3 regions of the Streptomyces sp. NPDC007162 genome follow, and region 3 is predicted to be linked to each of the others. Evidence: riboswitches for the same ligand, from Rfam matches in the RefSeq annotation. Region 3 holds a riboswitch; each other region holds the start of a gene.

What was found. Region 3 has a riboswitch for cyclic di-AMP ahead of ABZ646_RS33195 (transglycosylase family protein). Riboswitches for the same ligand answer to the same signal wherever they lie in the genome.
Positions count from the first base shown of each region.
Region 1: linked by a shared signal. The riboswitch ahead of ABZ646_RS05635 (transglycosylase SLT domain-containing protein) and the one ahead of ABZ646_RS33195 (transglycosylase family protein) in region 3 are both predicted to bind cyclic di-AMP.
Region 2: linked by a shared signal. The riboswitch ahead of ABZ646_RS13540 (M23 family metallopeptidase) and the one ahead of ABZ646_RS33195 (transglycosylase family protein) in region 3 are both predicted to bind cyclic di-AMP.

Region 1 covers NZ_JBEYFC010000028.1:5,681-13,088, forward strand. The annotation lists gene ABZ646_RS05625 (DUF2092 domain-containing protein) at 1-235, opposite strand, end outside; gene ABZ646_RS05630 (polyprenyl synthetase family protein) at 647-1,657, opposite strand; cyclic di-AMP (ydaO/yuaA leader) riboswitch at 2,553-2,749, shown strand; gene ABZ646_RS05635 (transglycosylase SLT domain-containing protein) at 2,755-3,237, shown strand; gene ABZ646_RS05640 (HAD family hydrolase) at 3,251-4,057, opposite strand; gene ABZ646_RS05645 (ATP-grasp domain-containing protein) at 4,676-5,941, opposite strand; gene fahA (fumarylacetoacetase) at 6,197-7,408, shown strand.
Region 2 covers NZ_JBEYFC010000088.1:1,265-8,672, reverse strand. The annotation lists gene ABZ646_RS13565 (nucleotide pyrophosphatase/phosphodiesterase family protein) at 1-523, opposite strand, end outside; gene ABZ646_RS13560 (DUF5998 family protein) at 523-1,119, opposite strand; gene ABZ646_RS13555 (GNAT family N-acetyltransferase) at 1,202-4,030, opposite strand; gene ABZ646_RS13550 (HPr family phosphocarrier protein) at 4,207-4,488, shown strand; gene ABZ646_RS13545 (GntR family transcriptional regulator) at 4,759-5,454, opposite strand; gene ABZ646_RS13540 (M23 family metallopeptidase) at 5,647-6,402, opposite strand; cyclic di-AMP (ydaO/yuaA leader) riboswitch at 6,415-6,578, opposite strand; gene ABZ646_RS13535 (pitrilysin family protein) at 6,770-7,408, opposite strand, start outside.
Region 3 covers NZ_JBEYFC010000383.1:601-8,008, reverse strand. The annotation lists partial or broken gene ABZ646_RS33220 (FAD-dependent oxidoreductase) at 1-219, opposite strand, end outside; gene ABZ646_RS33215 (Ppx/GppA phosphatase family protein) at 651-1,592, opposite strand; gene ABZ646_RS33210 (DUF501 domain-containing protein) at 1,589-2,143, opposite strand; gene ABZ646_RS33205 (septum formation initiator family protein) at 2,173-2,649, opposite strand; gene eno (phosphopyruvate hydratase) at 2,757-4,043, opposite strand; gene ABZ646_RS33195 (transglycosylase family protein) at 4,332-5,033, opposite strand; cyclic di-AMP (ydaO/yuaA leader) riboswitch at 5,037-5,240, opposite strand; gene ABZ646_RS33190 (transglycosylase family protein) at 5,423-6,433, opposite strand; gene ABZ646_RS33185 (cytochrome P450) at 6,641-7,408, shown strand, end outside.

The DNA of each region.
Region 1 (7,408 bases), on a different contig from region 3:
ACAGCTGCTGCACGTCCGAGTTGGCGATCTTGTTGATGAGTTCCTGTGCGCTGATCTTCGGCAGGTTGGGGTCACCGGAGTCGGCGAGCGCCGGGACCAGGCCGATCGTGGCCGCGGCCACCCCCACCACCGTGACCGGCACGACGTACCGCGCGGCCTTGCGCCGCCGCTCGGCGCGCCGCTCGTCGTCGGCCTGCGCGATCGCCGCGCTGTCGTCGGATTCGTACGGTGCCATGTGTGCCTTACCTCCGTCGTCGGCGGCGGCCGTCCTCGCACGTGTCCCACCCTGAGCCGCCATTCTCACCCGAATCGGTGAGCGGTGGTGATTTCCGTGGTTTCCATCTCACCAAATCGGAGGCGTTCAGGCGTCAGACCGAGGAGCCAACTCCACGTACGCCTGCGGTATGACATGAGGGCGCCGGCGCCTCCCCCGACCCGTAGGGGTCATACGGTGAAGGCGCCTCCTGCGGGATGTTGGAGTCCGGTGCGGCGCAGGGGGTGACATGGGGTGCCAGGGCAGGTGCCGTCGGGTCGGGGACCGGCCCGGTCCGCGGGCATGGCGCAGGCCGCGGACGCTCCGGTGCGGGGAGTTCGAACAGCCCGGGAGATCTCCAGGGGGATGCGAAGGGCCCGCAGGGTGCCGGGCCTATCCGGCCCGGTGCACCACCGCGTCGCACAGCTCCACCAGCGTGGCCTTCGGGTCGCACTCCGGCAGCGGTGCCAGTGCGGCCCGCGCCTCCTCCGCGTACCGGACGGCGTCCCGGCGCGCCTCCTCCAGCGCCGGGTTCACCCGGAGCGCGGCGAGCGCCTGCGCGTGCCGGGCGTCGTCCGTGAGGTCGGAGTCCAGCAGCTCGCACAGCGCGATGTCCTCGGCCAGCCCCAGCCGGGCTGCCCGCTCCCGCAACCGCAGCACGGGGAGGGTGGGAACGCCCTCGCGCAGGTCCGTGCCCGGGGTCTTCCCGGACTCGTGCGAGTCGGAGGCGATGTCGAGGACGTCGTCGGCGAGCTGGAAGGCGACTCCGAGCCGCTCGCCGTACTGGGTGAGGACGTCCACGACCGTCTCGTCGGCGCCGGACATCATCGCGCCGAAACGGCAGGAGACCGCCACCAGGGAGCCCGTCTTGCCGCCTAGGACGTCGAGGTAGTGGTCGACCGGGTCGCGCCCGTCCGAAGGCCCCGCCGTCTCCAGGATCTGGCCGGTCACCAGCCGCTCGAACGCGAGGGCCTGGACACGGACCGCCTCGGGCCCGAGGTCGGCGAGGATCTGCGAGGCGCGCGCGAACAGGAAGTCACCGGTGAGGACGGCGACGGAGTTGCCCCAACGCGTGTTGGCGCTGTCCACACCGCGCCGCACGGAGGCCTCGTCCATGACGTCGTCGTGGTACAGGGTGGCGAGGTGGGTGAGCTCGACGACGACGGCCGACGGCACGACACCCGGCGCGTAGGGGTCGCCGAACTGGGCGGCGAGCATCACCAGCAGCGGCCGGAACCTCTTGCCGCCGGCCCGTACGAGGTGCTGCGCGGCCTCCGTGATGAAGGGGACCTCGCTCTTGGTGGCCTCTAGCAGGCCTTCCTCGACAGCCGCCAATCCAGCCTGGACATCGGCTTCCAGAGCCTGGTCCCGCACGCTCAGCCCGAACGGCCCGACGACGGTCACGAGGGTCTCCTGTCTGCTGGTGTCCACTGGCGATTACACGGTTTGTCGATAGGTCGCTGCCATCACTCAAGTCAGCGTATCCGGTCAGGTTTCGATCACGGAGGGCGCCCACGGTTACACCCCGGGCGTCACCGGATCACGACCGGTATGTTTTTGATCAGCCGATAAGACCTGACATCTACTGACTTAACAGGAACTGCGGACTCTTGTCCCGGTACGCGGCATACGCCGTGTCCCGAGCCGCCACCCGCCCGGGTACGGCGACGGCCACCCCCGGTGAATCGTTCCGCAGAGACGATCACACTCGCTCCGGCCGATGTCACCCACCTGGACGCACCCTCTCCGCCCGCCGAAGCGTCAGGGCCGCCACACCACGGACACCGGCTCGAACACCCCCTCCCCGGGTGACCAGAATCACGCGCCACACCGCTCGGCAACTCCCGGCACATCGCGAGGCCTTCGCGCGGCCTGCCGTCAACACGGCGACCACACCCGACGAATGACACCCGAAAGGCCTATTCGATCCCTAGGGCATCAAATTTCATCCAATCCGACAATTAGGACAATATCTGAAACCCGGGGCGTCACGGACTACTTCACAACCCCGGCAAGGCAACGCAGGCGGATTCCACGGATCCCTCATGTCTGCTTTGCCGCGATTGCGCTTTCGTGAAGTAGGTCACTTGGGCCCATATGTTCCAAGTGCCGCAAGATGCCCTCCCTCGCCTTTCCCTGTGCGTCAGTTGAGGCTTGGCGACCGCAAAGGATCAAGTGCCTCATACGCCTCAGACCAAGGTCAATCGGTGTGTTGTGTGAATCCACCACTTGTTCCGGACATGTGCTCTCGCATACGTTCCCGCTCGCCGGGCGGACGCCGAATCCTGCCGCCGCCCGTCCTAACCCATCGACGAGTTCATTCGTACGGCAGGAGCGGGGGAACCAGGTAAGTCGCCGGACCGGGGCGGCCGCCGTCATCGACGGACGCCGTCTCGGACCGGCTAGGGGTGAAGTCGCGTCGCCTTCGGGTGGCGCGGCCGGGCACTCCCCGAGCCCGAACCCGACAGCTCACCTCGCAGGCGACGGAGAGGAACTTCGCCATGCCCGCTGCCGCCCAGCCCCGCCGCACCCGCATCGCCCGCACGCTCGCCGTCATCGGTACCGGCGCCGCCGTACTCGCCCTCCCCCTCATCGGCGCGGCCAGCGCCTCCGCCGCCACCCCCGCCACCGCCACGACGGCCTCGACGACGCCCGCCGGGTACCCGAACAACCTCGACGGCTGGATCCGCGAGTCGCTCGCGATCATGGCCCAGAAGGGCATCCCGGGCTCCTACAACGGCATCTACCGCAACGTGATCCGCGAGTCGTCCGGCAACCCGCGGGCCATCAACCTCTGGGACTCCAACGCGGCCGCCGGCATCCCGTCCAAGGGCCTGCTCCAGGTGATCGACCCGACGTTCAACGCCTACCACGTGGCGGGCACGTCGTTCGACATCTACGACCCGGTCGCGAACATCACCGCCGCCTGCAACTACGCCGCCGCGCGGTACGGCTCGATCGACAACGTCTACGGCGCGTACTGACCGACGCCCCGCATCACACGAAGAGTCTTTCGAGGACGACGGCGATGCCGTCGTCCTCGTTCGACGTGGTGATCTCGTCGGCCCTCGCCCTGAGCTCCGGGTGCGCGTTGGCCATGGCCACTCCGTAGGCCGCCCAGTCGAGCATCGGGATGTCGTTGGGCATGTCACCGAAGGCGATGGCCCGTTCGGGACACAGCCCCAAGTGGTCGGCGGCCAGCGCCAGCCCGGTCGCCTTGGTCACCCCGCATGGCTGGAGCTCCACCGTCCCCGGCCCCGACATGGTGACCGTCGCCAGCGAACCCACCACCGCGCGGGCGGTCGCCGCCAGTTCGTCGTCGGACAGGGTGTGGTGGCGCAGCAGCACCTTGCTGATGGGCGCGCACCACAGGTCGTCACGCCGTTCCACGCGCAGCGCGGGCAGCGTGGGGTGGGGCATCAGATAGCCCGGTTCGATGAGCGTGAGCCCGTCCACGCCGTCCTGGTCGACCGCCGCGTACACCTGGCCGACCTCCGCCTCGATCTTGCCGAGCGCGGTCTCCGCCAGCTCCCGGTCCAGGGTGACCGACCACAGCAGACGGTGCGTGCCGGCGTCGTACACCTGCGCGCCCTGGCCGCAGACCGCGAGCCCCGTGCAGCCGAGGTCGTCGAGGAGCGGGCGCACTCTCGGTGCGGGGCGGCCGGTCACCACGAGGTGCGTGGCGCCGGCCCGGTCGGTCCGCGCCAGGGCGGCGAGCGACCGGTCCGAGAGGGTGTCGTCGGCACGCAGCAGCGTGCCGTCCAGGTCGGTGGCGATCAGTGAGTACGGGGAGGGTGCGACCATGATCAGAGAATACGGACAGCACGCCTCTGGGACTCACTGTGCGTTTCGGCCTCAAGTGGCGCCCGCCGCCTCGGTGATGGGGTGTTGTCAGTGAGGCCGAATACGTTCGCGGTGAGGTGGCGGCACCGGTGCGACGGGGGCGGTCGTGGTGACATACGGGACGGCGGGTCTCCGTGCGCATCTGCGGGAGGCGTCGGCCGCGGCGCTGGAGCGGTTTCCGGCGCAGTGGAGACCAGGACCCCCGCACGTCGGCCGGTATCCGGCGGCCGACGCCGACGGTCGCAGCCCTGATGCGGCGACCGGCCACAACGCCGAGCGTCAGGACGAGGCCGAAAGGCGCCTGGCGGATCCGGGCAGGGCGCGCTCGCACTGCCCGTGCCGACTGCTCAACGGCGTCGAGATGCCGTGCAACTGCCGGAGGACCCCGTCTGGAGTGCGTTGCCGGTCGAGGAGATCGGGCGGATAGGACTCCGGTTCGACGGGGACGGCGACGACGCCGAACTGGACGAGGAGCCAGCCCTGTTGGGCTTGGGGTGGCACGGCCGGGACGGGTGACGGCCCGGGACGGGGCGAGCGTCGGGGGGCGAGAGCCGGGTCCGGGGCCGAACACGGTGGCGCCTACCTCCCGGAGGTGCCGGAACCGCGCCGGTTCGTCCGCCACAGCTGGTACAGGTGCTTCGCCCCAGGACGCACGAACCGCGCGAGCATCGTGACGAACGGCAGCGGGTCGTCACCCGCCAGCCAGGCCAGCTCGGTGCCGCTCGGCCGCCCGGGCGCGTGCGGCGTCGTATAGCCGCTGCGGCGGTAGGCCAGGAGGGCGGGCAGGTCGATGTTCTCCACGACATACCGGTGGCCGGCGCGCTGTTCCCCCTCCGGAACGCGGCGACCGGTCAGATCCAGGTGCATGGCGCGGACCACGTCCACACCCGAATCGCTCTCGAAGAGCCGGAACTGGGCGCCCACGCGCGGGTTGAAGTCGAGCAGCTTGTACTGCCCGTCGCGACGGTCGAAGCGCAGGTCGAGGTCGATGATGCCGGTGAAGCCGATCTGTTTGATGAAACGCGCGGCGAGATCCGCGAGTTCCGGGTTGTCCACGACGTACGCGTTCGCGGTCATGCCCGCGTGCGGCGGCCAGGAGCGCACCTTCACCCCGGTGAACAGGGCGCGCGGAGTGGAGTCGGCGTCGAAGTAGGCGTGCACGATCCAGTCCTCGGCCTCCTCCCGCGGCAGGTACTCCTGGAGGATGACACCCGGATGGGTGCCCCAGTCACGGGCGAGGGTGAGCAGCCCCTCCCGGGTGGCGATCCGCGTCGTGCCGTTGACCGCGGGTTGTTTGCGCCGGACGAACGCCTCGCGGTTCTTGGCCACGATCGGGAAGCGCGCCTTCTCCGCGAAGTCGACGATCTCCTCGTACGACTGCGGGAAGGCGGCCTCCGGACTGGGGATGCCGTGTTCCACGCACAGGTCGTGCAGCCCCTGCTTGCTGGCCAGCCGACGCGGCAGTCCGGGCTCCACGCGAGGGAAGAGGAAACGGTCGCCGAGCGCGTCCTGGTGTTCGGCGATCAGGACGGCGGCCTCCTCGTCGGTGGGGATCAGCACGGTCGGACGGCCGATACGGCGGCCGATGCGCAGCAGTCCCTCGACGAGATGATCCGGTTCCTCGGCACCTGTCGTCGGCCATACGAACGCCCGTTTGAGATACCGGGAGGAGGCCGCCGGCGTGTACGGGTCCTCCGTGATCGCGTACATGGGCACGCCGAGGCGACCCAGACTGCGTATCGCGCCGACCCCGCCGTGGTGCAGCGGATAGTCGCCGAACTTGACGATCAGGCCCGGCACGTCGCGGTCCGCCTCGAACGGCACGCTGACGGCATTCCTGGCCACGGGTCCCCCCACGTGTCCCCCCTACGGACCGGACCCACCCCGTCCGTGTCCCCCAAAGGACGCTAAGCCGGAATTGCCCCCTCCGACAAGGCCTATTCGGACATTGCGAACTCTTTAGACACTGCCACGACAGCCGACTCACCCGTAACGTGTGGCGCGACCACATGGAACGCCGTGCACCGTCCCGACGATGTCCCCACATGGCCGGGCCACGCACGACACGGATGAGAGCGAGGCAGCCACCCCATGCCCCCCTTGCCCCCCTTCGAGGTCCCCGAGGGTGACCCCTTCGGCCCGCACAACCTTCCGTATGGCGTGTTCTCGACCTCCGGGAGCACGGAGCGGAGGGTCGGCGTCCGCCTCGGTGACCACGTCCTCGACGCCGGGGCCGCGGCCCTCGCCCTCGGCTCCCCGTACGCCTCCCTGCTCGCCCGCCCGACCCTCAACCCACTGCTGGCGGCGGGCCGGACCACCTGGTCGGACGTACGACGGGCGCTGACCGCCTGGGTGAGCGTCCCCGCGCACCGCGCGACGCTGGAACCCCTCTTCCACCCGCTGTCCGCGGTGACCCTGCACCTGCCCTTCGAGGTCGCCGACTACGTCGACTTCTACGCCTCCGAGAACCACGCCCGGAACGCCGGCCGCATCTTCCGCCCCGACGCCGCCGAACCGCTCACCCCGAACTGGAAGCACCTGCCGATCGGGTACCACGGCCGTGCGGGCACGGTCGTGGTGTCGGGGACGGACGTCGTACGGCCGTCGGGCCAGCGCAAGGCGCCTTCGGACCCGGCACCGGTGTTCGGCCCGTCGGTGCGGCTGGACATCGAGGCCGAGGTCGGCTTCGTCGTGGGCGCGCCGTCGCGGCAGGGGGAGCCGGTCGCGCTGGGTGACTTCCGGGACCACGTGTTCGGGCTCACGCTCCTGAACGACTGGTCGGCACGCGACATCCAGGCCTGGGAGTACGTCCCGCTCGGCCCGTTCCTCGGCAAGTCGTTCGCCACCTCGATCTCGGCGTGGATCACCCCCCTGGAAGCGTTGGAGGAGGCGCGGGTCCCACCGCCCCGGCGGACGCATCCGCTGCTGCCGTACCTCGACGACGCGACGGAAGAGCCCGCCGGCTACGACCTGCGGATCTCGATCGCGATCAACGGGCAGACGGTGTCCGAACCACCGTTCTCCACCATGTACTGGACCGCCGCCCAGCAACTCGCCCACCTGACCGTCAACGGCGCCTCGCTGCGCACCGGCGACCTGTACGGCTCCGGCACGGTGAGCGGCACGGAGCCCGGGGAACGCGGGTCACTGCTGGAGCTGACCTGGAACGGACAGGACCCGCTCGAACTACCGGACGGGAAGCGGACGTACCTGGAGGACGGCGACGTGGTGACGCTGTCGGCGTGGGCTCCGGGGCCGGGCGGGAGCCGGGTCGGGCTCGGGGACGTCAGCGGGCGGATCGTGGCGGGGTGA
Region 2 (7,408 bases), on a different contig from region 3:
GCTCGAAGGCAGGGGAGGACACCTGGGCACAGTGCACGCCGGCGTCCTGGGCGAGCTGGAAGACGGTGGGGTGGGGCTGCCAGGCGGCCGGGTCGGTCCACGGCTGCCAGCGGAGCTGGTTCATCAGCTCGCGGGTCGACGGGTTGCGGACCGTGTAGCCGGGCAGGCCGTGCGCGCCGGGCGGCAGACCGGTGCCGACGGAGGCCAGGGAGGTCGCGGTGGTCGCCGGGTATCCGGCGGTGAGCGGCCGTCCCGTCCCGCCGCGCGAGCTGCCGAGCAGCGCGGTCAGGTAGGGGGCCTCGGCGGGGTGGGCCTTGATCTGTTCCCAGCCGAGCCCGTCGATCAGGAAGACGCAGTTGCGGTCCGCCGGGGCCAGTTCCGCGATCGACGCGGTCATACCGGGTACGGCCATCCCGGCGGCCAGGGTGGGCAGGAGGTCGGCGAGGGAGCCGCTGCCGTACTCGGGCAGCGGCGCGGAGCCGAGGGTGAGGGGTTCCGGATGGTCCCAGGCGGCGTACGCCATCAGCGTGTGACGTCCGCGGTCGCCTCGGAGATCGCCTGCGCGAAGGCGAGCGCCTGGCGCACCGTCTCCGGGCCGTCCCCGGCCTCGCTCACGCGCAGGCTGAGGTCGTCCGCCGTGGAGCTGCCCGTGTAGCCGTGGTCGGCCTCGCAGTTGGGGTCACCGCAGGCGGCGGGCTCCAGGTCGATCCGGGAGACGGCCCCCCAGCCGATGGTCAGCACGATCTCCCGGGGCAGGGTCCCCGGCGTGTACTGCTCCGGGTTGGCGACCACCCGGCTGACCACGACCGACGAGATCCGGCCGAGCTTGACGGACTCCGTCGAGGTGGTGGCGTACGGCGTCGGGGAGGTGCTGTCGGCGGCCTGCTCGTCGGTGTGGCTGACGATGAAGCGGTTTCCGGTGAGGACGAGCACGGTCACGTGCCGCCGCACCTCGTTCTGGTCGAACGTCGTCTCCTGGTGGACCAGGTACGACCGGATCGGCTCACCGCCCACGGCAGCCTCCACCGCCTCGGCCACGAGGGCCGGGTAGTAGCCGCTGCGCTCGATCGCGACGCGCAGCCCCTGGGTCGTCGTACTGGTCTTGGCCATGGCGTCCATCCTAATCCGTGGGCAGGGGGCGCCGGGCCAGTCACGGGCACCCTCCTCGAACGCCGCCACCGGCCGCGGGGGTTCGCCGCCCTCAGTACGCGGGCAGGGTGCGGGGGCCGAGGTCGTCGCGGGCCGGCGGGGGTGCGAGGCGGACCGTGGCACCGAGGACGCTCACGCCCTGCCGGGCGACCACGACCGGTTCCAGGGTGACCGCCACCACCTCCGGGTGGTCGTCGACCAGCCGGGAGACCCTGAGCAGCAGCTCCTCCAGGGCGGGCGTGTCGACGGGGGCGGAGCCGCGCCAGCCGAACAGCAGGGGTGCGGTCCGGATCGACCGCACCAGCGAGGTCGCGTCCCGGTCGGTGACCGGAACCAGCCGGTGCGCCATGTCGTCGAGCAGCTGCGAGGCGGCCCCGGCGAGCCCGAACGAGAGCACGGCCCCGGCCGCCGGGTCGATCACGGCCCGTACGACGGTGTCGACGCCCCGGGGCGCCATCCGCTGCACCACCGGCCGCAGCTCCTCGGCGGGCCCGAACAGCTGTGCCAACTCGGCGTAGGCCCGGCGTAGTTGCTCCTCGTCCGCGAGGTCGAGACGCACACCGCCCAGGTCCGCGCGATGCCGCAGCTGGGGAGCGGTGGCCTTGAGCGCCACCGGGTAGCCGAGGTCGCGGGCGGCCCGGACGGCGGCGTCGGGGCTGGGCGCGGGCAGCGCCCGGTGCACGGGGATCCCGTACCTGCCGAGCAGCGCGCAGGTCTCCTCGACGCCGAGGGTGAGGCCCTGGCCGCGCGCGAGCAGCGCGCCGATCAGCGCGGCGGCCCCCTTCTCGTCGATGTCGTCGTACTCGGGCACCCGTCCGGGCTCGGCGGCCTCCCGCCGCCACTGCGCGTATTTCACGGCCTCGGCGAGCGCCCGCACGGCGCGCTCGGCGGCGGGGTAGGCGGGGATGAGACGGGAGTACGAGTGGCTCACCGCGGTGGGAAGCGGTTCCGCGGCGGGGACCGGGTGGGTACCGCCGCCGGTGCCCGGTGCCGTCGCCCCCGCCTGGGGCGCGGTACGGCCCGCGGCCGACAGCGCCTCCGCCAGCCCCCCGAGCTCCACGTGCACCACCAGCACGGGTTTCCCGGGCACCGACTCGGCCGCCGACCGCAGCGCCTCGGCCAGCTCGGCGTCCCCGACCGGTCCCTCCCCGATCGCCGGTATTGCCGTCACGACCACCGCGTCGCAGGACTCGTCCGCCAGCGCCCGGGCCAGCGCCCGGTGGAAGTCGGCCGCGGTCGCCCCGGTCGTCAGGTCCAGCGGCCTGGCCGGGCGCAGCCCTTCCGCGAGGCACCGGTCGTACGTCAGCAGCCCCAGCGACTCGGAGTTCCCGAGGATGGCGACCCGCGGCCCGGACGGCAACGGCTGCCGTGCGAGCAGCAGACCCGCGTCGACCAGTTCGGTGATCGTGTCGACACGGATCACCCCGGCCTGCCGCAGCAGCGCGGAGACCGTGGCGTGCGGCAGCCGCGTCGCCCGTACCGCGTGCCCCTGCGGCGCCGATCCGGCGCCCTGCACCACGACCAGCGGCTTGGCGGCCGCCGTGCGCCGTGCGAGCCGGGTGAACTTGCGGGGGTTGCCGATCGACTCCAGGTACATGAGGACGACGTCGGTCTCGGGGTCGTCGTACCAGTACTGGAGCACGTCGTTGCCGGAGACGTCCGCGCGGTTGCCCGACGAGACGAAGGTGGACACACCCGTGGTCCCGGTGACTCCGCCGCCCCGCCGGTGCAGCCGGGACAGCAGGGCGATGCCGATGGCGCCGGACTGGGCGAACAGCCCGATGCGGCCGGGGCGCGGCATCTCGGGCGCGAGGGACGCGTTCAGCCGGACGTCGTCCGCGGTGTTGATGACCCCGAAGGCGTTGGGCCCGATGATCCGCATGCCGTACGTGCGCGCGCGGCGGACCAGTTCGCGCTGGCGTTCGCGGCCGTCGGGCCCGCTCTCCGCATAGCCGGCGGCGAGGACGACGAGGCCCTGGACGCCGTGCTCCCCGCACTCGGTGACGACGTCGGGGACGTGGTCGGCGGGTACGGCGACCACCGCCAGGTCCACCGGTTCTTCGATGTCCCGTACGGAGCGGTGCGCGGGCACCCCGTCGACCTCCTTGAGGTCCTCGGGGAAGGCCCGGTTCACCGCGTGCAGACGGCCGGTGAACCCGGCGTCCCGGAGGTTGCCGAGAACGCTGCGGCCCACCCCGCCGGGCGCACGGCCGACGCCGATCACCGCCACGGAGCCGGGCGCCAGCAGCCGTCGCACCGAACGGGCCTCGGCGCGCTGCTCGCGGGCCTGCTGGACGGCGACCGAGCGGTCCGTGGGCTCCAGGCCGAACTCCAGGCGGACGACGCCGTCCTCGAAGCTGCGCTTCTGGGTGTAGCCGGCGTCCGTGAACACCTTGATCATCCGGCTGTTGGCGGGCAGCACCTCGGCGGCGAACCGGCGGATCCCGCGCTCGCGCGCGACGGCGGCGATGTGCTCCAGGAGGGCGGAGGCGACCCCGCGGCCCTGGTGGGCGTCCTGGACGAGGAAGGCGACCTCGGCCTCGTCGGCGGGTGCGGAGGCGGGCGTGCCGTCGGCGCCAATGCGGTCATAGCGTACGGTTGCGATGAACTCGCCGCCGATAGTGGCCGCGAGTCCCACCCTGTCCACAAAGTCGTGGTGAGTGAAGCGGTGGACGTCCTTGGCGGAGAGCCTGGGGTAGGGCGCGAAGAAGCGGTAGTACTTCGACTCGTCCGAGACCTGCTCGTAGAAGCTGACCAGGCGGTCGGCATCATCGACGGTGATGGGCCGGATGCGCGCGGTACCGCCGTCGCGCAGCACCACGTCAGCCTCCCAGTGGGACGGGTACTCGTGCCGGTCCTGCGGGTCCGCCGGGGTCTGCATGGGCCCCAGAGTACGGCTCGCGTCCGACAACGGCGCGAGGCAGTCTGTGGAGGACGGAAGCCGGACCGAGGCCGCGGTCCGGCGACACACCCGGAGGGACTCAGGTCCGCTCCGGGGATGCTTCACGATATGGAAAACTGGTCTAGACAACCCTGAACACCGAAGGGCAGCATCACATGGCTGAGCGCCGCGTCAACGTCGGCTGGGCCGAGGGCCTCCACGCCCGCCCCGCTTCCATCTTCGTCCGAGCCGCCACGGCCGCAGGCGTCCCGGTCACGATCGCCAAGGCCGGGGGCAGCCCCGTCAACGCGGCCTCCATGCTGGCTGTCCTGGGGCTGGGCGCCCAGGGCGGCGAGGAGATCGTCCTCGCCTCCGACGCCGAGGGCGCGGACGCCGCCCTCGACCGCCTGGCCAAGCTGGTCGCCGAGGGCCTCGAGGAACTCCCCGAGACCGTCTGAGCACCGCAGCGCCCGCACGACCGGGGCCGCGCCACCCCTCCGGGGGCCGGCGCGGCCCCGCCCTTTTCGCGCCCGAAAGACACGCAGCCGGAATCAGCGGCACACTGCACAAGGGCACGCCTCAATAGGGGCACGTTTGGGCATGGGGGCACGTTTGGACATGCGTGCACGCTTGGAACACGGGCGCACGCTTGAATAAGGGCGCACTTGAATAAGGGCGACGAAAAACAGGCCCCGCCGAATAACACCTCTTTGTATACGGCGCCCGTGTTAATGCCGCACGCCCGACATGTTTACGGGACGTTGCGAAGTCCTCACACCGTTCGCCCGTTCGGCGGCGCCGGGAAACCGGAGCCGGTGGAAGACCGTGGAGCGCTCGGTGTGCAGGGCCGTCACCGCCCGGGCGCGCTCGCCGTCACCGCGCGCCACGGCGTCCACGATCGCGCCGTGCTCCGCCCAGGAGTCCACCGGACTGACGGGCGCCTCCACCGTGTACATCCAGGCGATCTTGTGCCGCAACTGGGTGAGCGTCGAGGTCAGGGCGTGGCTGGCGGAAGCCTGGGCGAGCGTCTCGTGGAACCAGCCGCCCAGCGAGCGCAGGTCGTCGCTGTTGCCCGTCCTGGCCCGCTCCTGACCCAGCCTGACCAGCCCGCGCAGCACCTTCAGGTGGGCCTCGGTGCGGCGCTGGGCGGCCCGCAGGGCGCCGAGCGGCTCCAGGAGCAGACGCATCTCCAGCAGGTCCGCGGCCTCCTGCTCGGTCGGTTCCGCCACGCACGCGCCCGCGTGCCGGCGCGTCACGACGAAGCCCTCGGCCTCCAGGGTGCGCAGCGCCTCGCGGACGGGGACGCGCGAGACGCCGTAGCGGCGGGCCAGGAGTTCCTCGGTGAGCCGGCTGCCGCGCTCGTGGACACCCGCGACGATGTCGTCCCGGATCGCCGTGCATACCGAGTGCGCCGGAATACGCATGTCCGACCTCCGCCTTAATCCCCGTGAAACGCCGCCGAGTGACGCCGGTTCCGCGACTCTATTGCAATGCGCGGGAATTTCCGACGGGGGGCCGGAATCCATGAGTATTTTTTGGACAGTGGGGGCGCGAAAACGGCGAAAGCCCCGGCAGGCTGCCGGGGCTTCGCAGGATCTCGCCGAAAAGAGCCGCCGTCAGACGTTCACGCCGTGCTTGCGGAGGTAGGCGACCGGGTCGACGTCGGAGCCGTACTCCGCGGTCGTGCGGGCCTCGAAGTGGAGGTGGGGGCCGGTGGTGTTGCCGGTGGACCCGGACAGGCCGATCTGCTGGCCCGGGGTCACCTGCTGCCCCACGGAGACGCCGATGGACGACAGGTGGCCGTACTGGGTGTACATGCCGTCGGCCATCTTGATGACGATCTGGTTGCCGTACGCCCCGCCCCAGCCGGTGGAGACGACCGTGCCGGTGCCGACCGCGTGCACGACCGTGCCACTGGCGGCGTGGAAGTCGATGCCGGTGTGGGAGCCGGAGGACCACAGGGAGCCGCCGGTCTTGTAGCCGGTGGACACGTACGAGTCGCTGATCGGAGCGACGAAGGCGTTGAGGCGCTTGCGCTCGGCCTCCCGCGCGGCCCGCGCCTTGGCCTCGCGCTCCTTCTCGGCCTGCGCCGCGGCCTTCTCGCGCGCGGCCTGCTCGGCCGCCTTGCGCTCGGCTTCGGCCTGCTGCGCGGCGGCCTGGGCGTCGACATGCTCGGCGACCGAGTCGCTGACCGTGATGACCGGGGTGAGACCGGTCTGCTCGACGGAGTTCTCGGCGGCGAGCGCCGGGGCGGCGGAGACGGTGCCGATGACACCGGTGGTGGTGAGGGCCGCGATGCCGGCGGCCTGCGCGGTGGTGCGCTTCACCCGGCCGGGACGACGGTGCTTCCCGGAGGCGCACATGAACGCCATGTAGAGGCTGGTCCTTTCCTTCCCTCTCGCCTACCGGGTTAGCTGACGGGTTCGGAGCAGGAAGGTCTCCTACGGACCCCCTCGCGACACGCGCGGGCGCCCGATTCACCCCAGGGACTGCGTGGGTCCCCGGCTCCCCTGGCTCGCGCCGTACGGGGACTCGGCGATGGCTGTCCGGTGCCGCGGGTGCGGCGCAGTGCCTGACGGACAGCCCGAAGGAAACTACGGTGGCGTTCTTTCAAGACTCAAACGGATCGCGGTTTTTGTAGCGCATCCCACAGGGCAGAAAGGCAACCTCCGCCCCAATTCGGACATACGAGAGCCCTGGTGGCCGACGGCCGCCAGGGCTCCGCACGCGCGCGTGAGGCTACTCCGCCGCGACGACGGTCACTTCGCCGATGCCGAGGGCCTCGACGGGCTCCTTGATCTGCGCCGCGTCGCCGACGAGGACGGTCACCAGACGGTCCACCGGGAAGGCGTTCACGACCGCCGCGGTGGCCTCCACGGTGCCGGTGGCGGCCAGTTGCCGGTAGAGCGTGGCCTGGAAGTCGTCGGGCAGGTGCTGCTCGACCTGGTCGGCGAGGGTGCCGGCGACGGCCGCCGCCGTCTCGTACTTGAGCGGCGCCACACCGACGAGGTTCTGCACGGCGACGTCGCGCTCGGCGTCGGTGAGTCCCTCGGCGGCGAGGGTGCGCAGAACCGTCCACAGGTCGTCGAGGGCGGGGCCCGTGTTGGGGGTGTCCACGGAGCCGCTGATGGCCAGCATGGAGGCACCGCTGCCGTCGGGGGCGGAGCGCAGCACCTGCCCGAAGGAGCGGACGCCGTACGTGTAGCCCTTCTCCTCGCGCAGCACGCGGTCCAGGCGGGAGGTGAGGGTGCCGCCCAGGCAGTAGGTGCCGAGCACCTGGGCGGGCCAGACCCGGTCGTGCCGGTCGGGGCCGACGCGGCCGATGAGCAGCTGCGTCTGGACGGCGCCGGGGCGGTCCACGATGACGACCCGTCCGGT
Region 3 (7,408 bases):
CGGCAGCACGCGTCGCAACGGGACGACGACGTGCCGAGGGGAGATGCTGCCGGCGGCGGCTTCGGGGAGGAAGGGCTGGTAGGTCATGTACGACCGGGGGTCGACGACCGTGACGGTCGCCTCGCCGTAGCGCATCTTCTTGAGGATGCGCCGAGCTGCGTACAGGCCTACGTACCCACCGCCTACTACGAGGATCCTGGGACGCTCCGTGGTGCTCATGGCATCGAGTATCCACCCGCCCGGAGAGGCCCGCTCGTGCGCCCCTTCACAAGCTTTCACGGGGGTCGTGCTACACTCCGCGGCCCACGTGACACAGGTCATGGTCGCCGAGGGGAACCCACTTCCGATACGACCCGTTGTCAATGCCGCGTGAGCTGCCTCTCCAGGCTTCCGGGGGCATCGTGAGGGCACCCGATGTCACCCGCACGAGCGCCTCCCGGAACGCTCCCTGGACGCTCTCCTGAGCACCCGCGAAGGCCTGTTGAGACCCCTTACGGCCCAACGGACCCCTGCGGACCCCTCAGCTGCGCCGAATTCCTTGTGAAGAACTTCACGAAGCTTTCCGACGGAGTGTCGTGGCACGGCGTGTCACGGGCCGAAAAACCGCTCATCCGTAGACCTGACCTGCTCAGTCGAGGCCTCCGACACGGCTACGCGAGGGACCAGGCAATGCCGTCCAGGATGTCGTGCTCGCTCACCACGACCTCCGTCGCCCCCACCCGTTCCATGATCGACTGAAGGACGAGGGCGCCCGCGGCGATCACGTCCACCCGGCCGGGGTGCATGGAGGGAACGGCCGCCCGCTCGGCGTGCGTCGACCGCAGCAGCCACTCGGTGATCTCCCGGACCCGGGCGTAGGGGATGCGGGAGTGGTGGATGGCGGCGGAGTCGTACTCCGGCAGGTCCTGGTGGATCGCCGCGAGGGTGGTGACGGAGCCCGCGAGACCGACCAGGGTGCGCGCCTCGCGCAGCGGCACGGTCTCCTCCGCGAGATCGAGGGCGCGCTCGATGTCGGCCCACATGGAGGCGGTCTCGGCCTCGGTCGGCGGATCGCTGACCCGCCCCTCGTGCACCAGGTGCCGCTCGGTCATCCGCACACAGCCCACGTCCACCGACCGGGCGGCCCGCACGTGCTCGGCGCCCACGACGAACTCCGTCGACCCGCCGCCGATGTCCACGACGAGGAACGGCTTGGCGAGGTCGTCGCGGCCCACCAGCTCCCTCGTCGCGCCCGTGAAGGAGAACTCCGCCTCCTGGTCGCCGCTGATGACCTCCGGCTCCACGCCGAGGATGTCCAGCACGCCGCGCACGAACTCGTCCCGGTTCTCGGCGTCCCGGGACGCCGAGGTGGCCACGAACCGCAGCCGCTCCGCCCCGTACTCCTTGATGACCGCCGCGTACTCACGGCAGGCCGCGAAGGTCCGCTCCAGCGCCTGGGGCGCGAGCCGCCCGGTCCGGTCGACCCCCTCCCCGAGCCGCACGATCACCATCCGCCGGTCCAGGTCGACGAGCTCCCCGGTCTCCGGGTCCGCGTCGGCGACGAGGAGCCGGATGGAGTTGGTGCCACAGTCGACGGCGGCGACGCGGGTCACTTGTCGTCCTCCGGGGTGTGCGCCGAAGCGTGGTCACCGGCGAGCGTCACACAGGCCCCCTTGGCCCACCACTCCGGCAGCATCGCGATCGCCTCGTCGCCGAGCGGGTTGACGCCCGGCCCCGCCGCCAGCGAGTGCGCCACGAGCACGTGCAGGCACTTCACCCGGTCCGGCATCCCCCCGGCGCTGGGGAACCCGGTCAGTTCCTCGATCTCGTCCCGGCGCCGGATGTAGTCCTCGTGCGCGGCCCGGTACGCCGCCGCCAGCTCCGGATCACTCTCCAGCCGCGCCGTCATCTCCTTCATCACGCCGTTGGCCTCGAGGGTCCCGATCGCGGACGCGGCCTTCGGGCACGTCAGGTAGTACAGCGTCGGGAACGGCGTCCCGTCCGGCAGCCGCGGCGCGGTCTCCACGACGTCCGGCTGCCCGCAGGGGCACCGGTGCGCGATCGCCCGCAGCCCGCGCGGCGGCCGCCCGAGCTGCTGCTTGAAGGCCTCGACGTCGGCGTCGGTGGGCTCGGTACGCGGAGTGGAGGGCGGAGGCGTGTGCATGACTGTGTTCTGCGTGGCTTTCTGTCGGTTCACTGGTCGGACGCGTCGGACTTGTCGACGCCGTCCCAGACGTTCGCGTACCAGGGCCGGTCGGCCGCCCCGAGGTATGCGCGCGCCTGCCTGGCGGCACCGGGGTCGATCACGACGTAGCCGGTCTCCCCCGGCATCACGTAGTGCAGTCGCTGCCGGATCTGCTGCTCGGCGTACGAGTCGTCCTGCCACCGCGCCTTCAGGTCGCGCAGCTGCTCGACCCGCTGTCTGGCCTGCCGCTGCTGACGCTGCTGGTCGGCGATCTCGGCGCGCTGGGAGACGTACTGCCGCATCGGATAGGCGAGCGCCACGACCATCGTGCACAGCACGATCGCGAGCAGCGCCGCACGGCCGGTGAGCCGGGATCGGCGGGCCTGACGTTTGGTCTGGGAGCGGTAGACCCGGGCCGCCGTCTGCTCGCCGAGCAGCTTGAGCCTGGTCGCGGTGGAGAACCGGTCCCGGTCCCTCACGGCCATGTCCCCGCCTCCCTGATACGTGCGTACGTCCCCGCACACGGTACGGGACCGGGTACGGGGACGTTCGTACGACTGGCTAAGCCTTACCCACTAGAGGGGGTACCGGCTCAGCCCTTGAAGCGGGGGAACGCGGAGCGGCCGGCGTACACCGCCGCGTCGTCGAGGATCTCCTCGATGCGCAGCAGCTGGTTGTACTTGGCGACGCGCTCGGAGCGGGCCGGGGCGCCGGTCTTGATCTGGCCGCAGTTGGTGGCGACGGCCAGGTCGGCGATGGTGACGTCCTCGGTCTCGCCGGAGCGGTGGGACATCATGCACTTGAAGCCGTTGCGCTGGGCGAGCTCGACGGCGTCCAGGGTCTCGGTGAGCGAGCCGATCTGGTTCACCTTCACCAGGAGGGCGTTGGCGGTGCCCTCCTCGATGCCGCGGGCCAGGCGCTCCGGGTTGGTGACGAACAGGTCGTCGCCGACGATCTGCACCTTGTCGCCGAGCTTGTCGGTGAGGACCTTCCAGCCCGCCCAGTCGTCCTCGAACAGCGGGTCCTCGATGGAGACCAGCGGGTAGGAGGCGACGAGCTCCTCGTAGTACTCGGTCATCTCGGCGGCCGAGCGGGACTTGCCCTCGAACTCGTACTTGCCGTCCTTGTAGAACTCGGACGCGGCGACGTCGAGCGCGAGCGCGATCTGCTCGCCGGGGACGTAACCGGCCTGCTTGATGGCCTCCAGGATGAGGTCGAGCGCGGCGCGGTTGGACTCCAGGTTCGGGGCGAAGCCGCCCTCGTCGCCGAGGCCGGTGGCCAGGCCCTTGCCCTTCAGGACCTTCTTCAGGGTGTGGTAGACCTCGGCACCCCAGCGCAGCGCCTCGGAGAAGGACTCCGCGCCGATCGGGGCGATCATGAACTCCTGGATGTCGACGTTGGAGTCCGCGTGCGAGCCGCCGTTGAGGATGTTCATCATCGGCACCGGCAGCAGGTGCGCGTTCGGGCCGCCCAGGTAGCGGAACAGCGGCAGGTCGGACGCCTCGGAGGCGGCGTGCGCGACGGCCAGGGAGACACCGAGGATGGCGTTGGCGCCGAGCGAGCCCTTGTTGTCGGTGGCGTCCAGGTCGAACATGGCCTGGTCGATCAGGCGCTGCTCGGTGGCGTCGTAGCCGACCAGCTCCGGGCCGATCTGCTCGATCACGGCGAGGACGGCCTTCTCGACACCCTTGCCGAGGTAGCGGTTGGGGTCGCCGTCACGGAGCTCGATGGCCTCGAAGGCACCGGTGGAGGCGCCGGAGGGAACGGCGGCACGACCCGTGCTGCCGTCGTCGAGGCCGACCTCGACCTCGACCGTGGGGTTGCCTCGGGAGTCCAGGATTTCCCGGGCTACGACGACGTCGATGGACGGCACGAGCATCTCCTTCTTGGGATGTGACGCTGGTTGTGCGGGGCGCACGCGGACCTGGTCGGCCCTTGCTCAGCCTTGCGACTAGAGCCTAACCGTCCCAGGGCCGTCAGCCAGCCGACCGACCGGCCCGTGGACACCCTGACGGTACTCATTGTTCATGCGCGGAACAAAGGGGGGCCCGATGAAGAACGGGAGAAGAGCGGGTCAAGGAGTGTGGCCGCAAAGAGAAACCCCGCTCCGGTGCGTTCGGGGGAAAACGCACCGGAGCGGGGGCCCGTGGGGGACGGGGGCTGAGCCTTACTTCAGGTGCAGCTGCTGGCCCGGGTAGATGACGTCGGCGTCGTCGACGATGTCCTTGTTCAGCTTGAACAGGGCCTGCCAGCCGCCCTTGACCTTGTGCTTCTCGGCGATCGAGCTGAGGGTGTCGCCCTTGACGACCTTGTACTCGCCGTCGCCCTTCCTGACCTTCTTGCCGGTCGGAGTGGTGACGGTCTTCTTGGCGGCCGGACGCTCGGCGGACCGGGAGGCGGGCTGGGTGTCCGTCGTGCGGCTGCTCGTGCCGGCGCCGCTGCTCGACGAGCCGGAGGAGCTGGAGCCGGAGGAGCTGGAGCCGCCGCCCGTGTAGGCGGCGCCGGACAGGCCCTTGCCGCAGACCGGCCAGGCACCCTTGCCCTGGGCGGCGAGGACCTTCTCGGCGATCTGGATCTGCTGCGCCTTGGTGGCCTGGTTGGCCTGCGGGGCGTAGGCGGTGCCGCCGTACGCGGCCCAGGTGGAGGCGGAGAACTGCAGACCGCCGTAGTAGCCGTTGCCGGTGTTGATGGCCCAGTTGCCACCGGACTCGCACTGGGCGACGGTGTCCCACTCGGAGGCGGTGGCGGCGGAGGCGCTGCCGACCGCCATCAGCGGGGCGGCGACGGCGGCACCGGTGACACCGGCGACGGCGATGGCGCGGACGGCCTTGGACGGACGACGGTGCTTGCCCTTGCCGGAAAACAGCATGGAAGATCCCCTCACCGACGCCTGCGAGGTGAGCTGTCGGGTTCGGGCCGGTTGAGTTGCCCGGCCGCACGTCCGCTTTCGCGAGACGCGCGGCTCCACCCCTAGCCGGTTCCGGCGGCCTTTCGGCCGTGAGGCCCCTGAGGGCTCAACTGCCGGACCCGGCGCTTACCTTGGGTCCCCCGCTCCTGCCTACGGCGCTTGACGCGACGACTGTTCCCGGGCGGCCGCTGGCAGGACTCGGCGTTGCGACAGCCGGGGCTCGTGGTGACGAGCGGCCTTGACCGTAAACAGACGATCAGGTGAATTTCAAAGATGATCAGGGCTTCTGAGACTCATCCCACACTTTCACCAAAACAGACATTAACCTCGAAGCGGGACGCCAACTCCCGCTACTTTTGGCCCGTTTCGCTGCCGAGTTTCAGGGTCTGACCGGGGGCGATGTCGTTCGGGTCGGTGCCGATGTCCGCCTTGTTCGCGGCATAGAGCGCGCGCCACCCGCCGTCGAGACCAAGGGAGTCGGCGATGGAGGCGAGGGTGTCACCGTCGCGGACGGTGTAGGTGCCGGCGTCGACGGAGGCGTGACGACCGGAGGATGCCGCCTTCTGACCGTTTGTCACGTTTTCATCCGCCGAGTCACCGCGATGCTTGCCACCGCCACTGACGGCACCCGTGTCGACCAGGCTCCAAGAGCTGCCGGTCTGCCACGAATTGTCCGAGTCGTCACCTGCGTCCGGGACCACCGGGTTCTCGCTCGCCTCCGTGGCGGCGGAGGCGGAAGGCGTCGACTTGCCTGCCTTGTCTTCCTTGCCCGACTTGTCGGGGGTGGCCGCCTTGGAGTCGCCGCTCGCACTGGAACTCGGGGCGGGGGACGCGGATTCGGTCCCGGAACCCTTCGCCGTGGACGAGGCACCGGAGTCGGTCGAGGAGGACGAGTCCGACAGCCCGGAGGACGAGTCGGCGGAATCGGAGGAACCGGACGAATCATTCGATCCGTCGAGGCCCGTGTCGACGTTCACCGAGACGTCGTCCGACGAGAGCCCGGCCAGCAGGGCGCAGGTCCGCCAGGGCTTGGTGCCCTGGTCGGCGAGTATCTTCTCGGCGACCGCGATCTGCTGCGAACGGCTCGCCTGGTCGGGCGTGGCGGCGTAGTCCGTGCCGCCGTACTTGTCCCAGTCATCCTGGGACATCTGCAGCCCGCCGTAGTAGCCGTTGCCGCTGTCCATGCTCCACGAGCCGGCGCTCTCGCACTCGGCCACCTTGTCCCAGGTGGTGCCGTCGGCCGCGTTGGCGCTCGCCGCACCGAGCAGCGGGATCGCGATGGCGGAGCCGGTCACTCCGGCCGCGACGAGAAGAGCCGGAGCCTGACGGGGGCGACGGTGACGACCGTTCCCGGAGAGCATGCGGAAACCTTTCGAGCGACAGCGGTGACCTGCGCGACGGGTCCCGCAGGGGCGCCGCGCTGATGGGTGAACGTATCGGCAGACGATCACTTGTCACAAGTCAATCCCTTGCAGATCACGTGAAGATCACAGACGTGAGCGCGCCTCACGTTCTGCTCGACCGCCCCGAGACGGCGTGCACGGACCGCCTCCGGATACGGTCTTCCCGTGAACGTCCCGAACACCGCTCCTGAACTCTTCAGCTGGGAGTTCGCCGCCGACCCCTACCCGGCCTACGCCTGGTTGCGCCAGCATTCCCCCGTTCACTGGACGAAGCTTCCCAGCGGGGTGGAGGCATGGTTGGTGACCCGCTACGCCGACGCACGTCAGGCTCTCGCGGACGGGCGGCTCTCGAAGAATCCCGACCATCACGCCGAGGATGCACACGGCAAGAGCAGAACCGGCATCCCCGGTGAGCGCAGCGCCAACCTCATGACGCATCTGCTCAATATCGACCCGCCGGACCACACACGTCTGCGCCGCCTCGTCTCCAAGGCGTTCACTCCGCGCCGTGTGGCACACATGGCGCCTCGTGTGCAGGAGCTGACCGATGACCTCATCGACCGGTTCGCTCCGCAGGGCAGGGCCGACCTCATCCACGACTTCGCCTTCCCCCTTCCCATCTACGCGATCTGCGACCTGCTCGGCGTGCCGCACGAGGACCAGGACAAGTTCTGCGAGTGGGCCGGCATGATGATCCGGCACGGAGGAGGCCCGCGCGGCGGCGTCGCCCGGTCCGTCAAGAAGATCCGCGACTACCTTGCCGAACTCATCCACCGCAAACGCGGTGACCTCGGCGATGACCTGATCTCAGGGCTCATCCGCGCCTCCGACCACGGGGAACACCTCACCGAGAACGAAGCCGCCGCAATGTGCTTCGTGCTTCTGTTCGCGGGTTTCGAGACCACCATCAACCTCATCGGCAACGGCGTGTAC